DNA from 2 places in the Mesorhizobium sp. M2A.F.Ca.ET.043.05.1.1 genome. Region 2 is predicted to be linked to the other one. Evidence: riboswitches for the same ligand, from Rfam matches in the RefSeq annotation. Region 2 holds a riboswitch; the other holds the start of a gene.
The links. Region 2 has a riboswitch for cobalamin ahead of EJ069_RS04110 (DUF1636 family protein). Riboswitches for the same ligand answer to the same signal wherever they lie in the genome.
Positions count from the first base shown of each region.

Region 1: another riboswitch for cobalamin. It lies ahead of EJ069_RS13075 (CbtB domain-containing protein); the one in region 2 lies ahead of EJ069_RS04110 (DUF1636 family protein).

Region 1 covers NZ_CP034446.1:2,646,547-2,649,512, reverse strand. Annotated here, with positions in the region: gene EJ069_RS13085 (hypothetical protein) at 31-675, opposite strand; gene EJ069_RS13080 (CbtA family protein) at 762-1,502, opposite strand; gene EJ069_RS13075 (CbtB domain-containing protein) at 1,605-1,814, opposite strand; adenosylcobalamin (AdoCbl) riboswitch at 1,863-1,940, opposite strand; gene EJ069_RS13070 (histidine phosphatase family protein) at 2,046-2,618, shown strand; gene EJ069_RS13065 (PilZ domain-containing protein) at 2,737-2,966, shown strand, end outside.
Region 2 covers NZ_CP034446.1:867,276-870,241, reverse strand. Annotated here, with positions in the region: gene EJ069_RS04115 (winged helix-turn-helix domain-containing protein) at 1-584, shown strand, start outside; cobalamin riboswitch at 615-820, shown strand; gene EJ069_RS04110 (DUF1636 family protein) at 860-1,285, shown strand; gene cobW (cobalamin biosynthesis protein CobW) at 1,288-2,325, shown strand; gene EJ069_RS04100 (cobaltochelatase subunit CobN) at 2,356-2,966, shown strand, end outside.

The sequences.
Region 1 (2,966 bases), 1.8 Mb from region 2:
TTCGGTGATATTGTGAGACGCTGAATCGTTCTAGACGGTGCCGGCCCGCGACGAGGGCAAACGGAAGATCGACCACGCAGCCGTCATCAGCGCCGCCACCGTGACCAGCAGCACCGCCAGGCTCGGCAGGTGGAAGACCATGTCCCGCCATCTGGGCTCGATCACCGCGCCGGTGCTGAAAGCCTCGCCGCTGAACTGGCACAGGATCCAGGATGCGCCGCTGCGCACCATGTCTGCGTCGATGTCGGAGATGAGCGCTTTCGCCTGGCGCTCGGCCGCTGGCATCTTCGCCATATAGGCGAGCAGCTCCTTGGCGGTGGCGAGATAGGCGTGGCTGCATTCGTTGAAGGGGCTTTCCTCGTCGCCCAGGCTTCCCGGCATCAGGCCCCAGAGGCAGTATGTGAATTGCAGATTGCCGTGATTGTAGAGCCGCCTGAAGGTCGGATCGGTCGCGGTCTGGCGTTGGGCAAGGTCGAGGATGTCGCCGCGATAGCGCGCGATCACCGCCATCTGGCCGTGGGTGAGGCTGGGGATCTGGATGCCCGCGGGAGGCGGGGCCGAGGAGCCGCTATGCGCCAGCGCCGAGGCTGTCGCCAGCAGGGCGAACAGTGCCGCAACCGAGCAATTCCAGGAAAAGTGTGCCGCGGTTTTCCGTCCGGAATTGCGAGAAAACAAAAGACCAAAGCGGCTCAGCGGTCGTGTCGACCGTTGAGCCGCTTTGGCCGCCAGGGCAAAGAACCGTGGCGGCCAGCGCATGGGTTTCAGGCGTAGCGGCGGGCGGAGCCGCGCTGGTCGCGCACTGCGACCACGCGCTCGGCAACAGCGCCGAAGCCGAGTCCGACGACGGTCCACAGCACCAGCTGGATGCCGAGCGAGGCGACGCGGAATTGCCACAGCACCGTCGCCGAGAAGTTCTCCGGCACTTCGTTGATGTCGGGCAGGGCCGCCTTCACCAGCGCGAAGACGACGAGGAAGGCGAGCCCAGCCACGATCGAGGCATTCCAGGCGCCGAGCCTGCTCCACAGCCGCTGCGCCAGGCCGACCGCCGCCACCATCGCGGCGATCGAGATGACGATCATGATGAAGAACAGTTCGGTGCGGTAGGCGATGGTTTCGGGATTGCCGACCGCGGGCGGGTTGGCCGGGTATTTGAGGCTCGGAACCACGATCACGGCAAGGAAACCGAGCAGCGCCAGCAGCGCCGAGGTGCCGCGCGGGCCGAGCGAGCTCAGCCGGCCATAGGCATAGGCGAAGACCAGCGAGAACAGCCCACCAAGCGCCGCGCCATAGACCAGCACGCCGGTCGCCAGACCGATGCCTGCCTGCGTGGCGCGGCTGACCATCTCGGGCTCCGGCGCCTCGCCGGCGGCCTGCGCCTGCTGTTCCTCGAAGGCGATCGCCTTGTCGACCTGCGGCTCGCCATAGACGCGGGCGAAGGCGAACGCCAAAATCCCCGCCACCAGCCCGACAAGCATGCCGCGCAGCAAAAGTTTTCCGACCATGTCAGAGTCCCTTCAAGCAATTTTCCGGAAAAATTAAGCGTTTTCCTCCCGGAATTGCGTCAGACCAAAACTTAGGACGGTTCAGCCTTCGCTGAATCGCTCCTAGTGGCAGGGGAAGCCGAGCAGGTGGCGGCCGTCATGCACGAATTCATGCACTACCGTGCCGCGGATCAGCGACGTCGCGCCTTCTTCCGCGCCGACGAAATAGATCATCAGCATCAGCATCAGGCCGGCAAAGATTGCCCAGGGCAGAAGCTCGCGGACGGGAATCGCAACCGGGCCGTAGGTCGGGGCGAAGGTGGTGTCGGACATTTTGACCTCCTACTGGGATGCTGCGTCCCGTTGATCCAACTGTGGCTGCGGGATAAGGCCTGACTTTCGGCTGGTGCCGATCACAGTGGCGCGACCGTGCCGGACTCGCACCGGCTTCCAATCCCGTATAGCGCTAAAACACTTGTCAGCAGTTCGTTCGCCTGTCAACGACATGTAATGGCCAACGCGGCTTCGCCTGGCCGAAATTTCACTGGACCACGGAGTTTTGGGATGTTCGCCCGCCTGACGATGATCGCAAGCGGCGCGACGCAGGCCGCGCGCAAGGGCCGCTTTCCGACGGACGAGGCGCCGGAGCCGAGCGCCCTCGATCGCGCCGGCGCGATCGCTTCGTCGCTGCGCCGGGCCGACCGCGTCTGGACAAGTCCGGCGCTTGCCGCGCGCAGGACGGCCGAGGCGCTCGGCCTGGATGCCACGGTCGAGCCGCTGCTTGCCGAGCAGGATTTCGCGCGCTGGGCCGGCAAAAGCTTCGAGCAGGTGCAGGCCGAGGACCCGGCAGGCATGGCGGCCTGGTTTGCCGATCCGGACGCTGCACCCCATGGCGGCGAATCGCTTGCCGCCGTCGCCCGGCGGGGTGCCGCGCTGATGGAGCGGCTGGCCGGCGAGGGCGGGCACACCATCGCGCTCACCCATGCCGTGCCGATCCGCGCCGCCATCGTGCATGTGCTGGGCGCGCCGCTCTCCTCGGTTTGGAAGATCGACATCGAGCCGCTGTCGTTCACCGAGTTCCGCAGCGACGGCCGCCGCTGGGTGCTGCACGCGAGCGGAGTCGCCGGGGCGAGATAGCGCTGGAGAACAGCTTTTCGAATCCTGCTGTTTCAGCAACCGCTAACGGAACGGAAACGCCTTGCTGCTATGGTGCTGCCCTGTGGCGAGGAGAGCCTTGCCTTAGGAGCCGCCGGATATGGCCAATTATCCCGAGACCGAGCGCCGTCTTCATGCGCGCGAATTCGTGCTCAAGGAAGCCACGATCATTGCCGGTGACGTCAGGATCGGCTGCTCGGTCAGGAATCAGCACGAGCAGGGCGCGGAGTTGCGCGTCGCCGCCGATACGGAGATCCCGGAACGCTTCCTGCTCGAGGTCCCAGCCGACGATATGATCTATCGCGCCCTGGTGCGGTGGCGGCGCAACGA
Region 2 (2,966 bases):
CGGTCGAGGACGCGCATCGCGAATTGCTGCGCATTTCCGCTCGCGCCCACGCCATCGCCGCCTATGGCGACCTCCGCGACTATTTTCGCCTGGCGCCCGGCGACACGAAGGACCGCATCGATGAGCTGGTCGAAGCCGGCGAATTGCTGCCGGTGAAGGTCGAGGGTTGGGACAAGCCCGCCTATCTCCACAAGGACGCGCGAATCCCGCGCCGGATCGAGGCGCGCGCCCTGCTCGCCCCTTTCGATCCCGTCGTTTTCGAACGCACGCGCACCGAAAAGCTCTTCAATTTCCGCTACCGCATCGAGATCTATACGCCGGCCGAAAAGCGCCAATACGGCTACTACGTGCTTCCCTTTCTGCTCGGCGACCGCATCGTCGCCCGTGTCGATCTGCGCGCCGACCGCCCGGCCAGCGTGCTGCGCGTCCATGCCGCCTATGCCGAGCCCGACGCGCCGCCGGAGACGGCAGCCCAGCTCTTCGAGGAGCTGAAGCAGATGCAGGGCTGGCTCGGCCTGGAGGCGATCGAAGTGACGGCGGCCGGCGACCTCGGCCCGGCGCTGGCCGACATCGCGGCGTCGTAGCCGCGCGTTGACAGGCGCCCAGCCGTAAGCCTAAATCTTGACCCAGACGGTCTTCTCCCGGCAAAGGGAGGAGCCAAGAGGGAATGCGGTGCGGGCCCAAAAACCCAAATCCGCGGCTGTCCCCGCAACTGTAAGCGACGAGCCCCGGCCGAAAACCACTGGGATGTTCCCGGGAAGGCGGCATCTGAGGCGACGACCCGCGAGCCAGGAGACCTGCCGTCTGAGACTTTAAGTATCCGAATGCCCGGCGGGTTTTCCGGGCAAGGAGCCTGGTTTTGGATCGCAACGGCAGTTTCCCGGCAAACATCGCGGACATTCCGTCCGAGCCCGACGCGTTGGGCGGCGTGACCGTCATCGTCTGCTCGTCCTGCCGCGACGAAACCGGCTCGGACGCCCATCCGCGCGCCGGCGCGCTGCTTGCCGAAGACACGCGCCGCGCCGCCTCGAGCGAAAAAATTCGCATCCGCACCGTCGAATGCCTCGGCAACTGCAAGCGCCGGCTGAGCGCAGCACTTCTGCGCGACGGCTGCTGGAGCTACGTCTTCGGCGATCTGGACACCACCAGCGGCGCCGACCTCGTCGCCGGCGCAAAGCTCTTCGCCACCTCGGCCGACGGCCTTATCCCCTGGCGCGGCCGGCCCGATTCCCTCAAGCGCGGCCTGGTTGCCCGCATCCCTCCTCTCGACATGCTGAAGGACTGACCATGAACGCTTCCGTTTCCCGCGTGCCCTGCACCGTCGTCACCGGCTTCCTCGGCGCCGGCAAGACGACGCTGATCCGCAACCTGCTCGAGAACGCCAAGGGCAAGCGGCTGGCAATCATCGTCAACGAATTCGGCGATGTCGGCATCGACGGCGAGATCCTGAAAGGCTGCGGCGTCGACACCTGCCCGGAGGAAAACATCGTCGAGCTCGCCAATGGCTGCATCTGCTGCACCGTCGCCGACGATTTCGTGCCGGCGCTCGACCAGATCCTGTCCCGCACGCCGAAGGTCGACCACATCCTGATCGAGACTTCCGGCCTCGCTCTGCCGAAACCGCTTGTGCAGGCTTTTCAGTGGCCGACGGTGAAGAGCCGCGTGACGGTTGACGGCGTCGTTGCCGTGGTCGACGGCCCGGCGCTGGCCGACGGCCGCGTTGCCTCCGACATGGATGCGCTCCAGGCGCAGCGCGCGGCGGACGACTCGGTCGACCATGACGATCCGGTCGAAGAGGTGTTCGAGGACCAGATCGCCTGCGCCGACCTGATCATCCTGTCGAAGAGCGATCTGATGGACGCAGCGGGCTCTCAGCGCGCCAACGCCGTCATCGGCGAGCATGTGGCGCGCGCCGTGAAAATCGTGCCGACCGCGCAGGGCAAGGTCGATCCTTCGGTGCTGCTCGGCCTCGGCCTCGCCGTCGAGGACGATATCGAGAACCGCAAGACCCATCACGACGATGAGCTCGACCACGAGCATGACGATTTCGATTCCTTCGTCATCGACATCCCGTCGATCGCCAGTCCGGACGAGCTGGCCAAGCGCGTCGCCCTTGCCGCCGAGCAGGAAAATGTGCTGCGCGTCAAAGGTTTTGTCGAGGTCGGCGGCAAGCCGATGCGGCTTCTGCTCCAGGCCGTCGGCCCGCGCGTCAACCATTATTACGACCGCGCCTGGACGGCCGAGGACGACCGCCGCTCGCGGCTCGTCGTCATTGGCCTCAAGGGGCTGAACCGCCCGGCGATCGAGCGTATCCTCGCCGGCTGAGGCCAATACGAAAGGCCGACCCGAACCGCTATGCATATCCTCGCCACCACATCCGCTTCGCTCGACGATCTCGCCGAGCCGATCGACCTCAGGCAGACGCCTGCGGATGTCGTGGCGCTGTCCTTCACCGACAGCGATCTCGCCGGCCTGGCCGCTGCTTGGAAGGCCGATGCCGCGCGGCTGCCCTCGATGCGGCTGGCAGCCTTGCGCGATCTTCGCCACCCGATGTCGGTCGATCTCTGGATCGACAGCGTCGCCCGCCACGCCAGGGTCGTCCTCGTCCGCATCCTCGGCGGCTATGATTGGTGGCGCTATGGTTGCGACCAGCTCGCCGCGGTGGCGCGCGAGCGCGGCATCAAGCTGGCGCTGCTGCCCGGCGAAAGTCATGACGAGGACCAGCGGCTGATCGAAGCCTCGACCCTGCCGCGTGCGGAGCTGGACGTCCTGCTCGGCTATTTCCGCGAAGGCGGGCCGGCCAACATGAGCGCACTGGTGCGGAGGCTGGCGCGGCTTGCGGGGGCGGATGCGGCGGTTGCCGAGCCGGTGAGCGTGCCGAAGGCTGGGTACTATGAACCTGGGTTAGGGGTTGTACAGAACGCTATCTTATCGAGCGTTGGCGATCCTTCGCCCCCCTCTCTGTC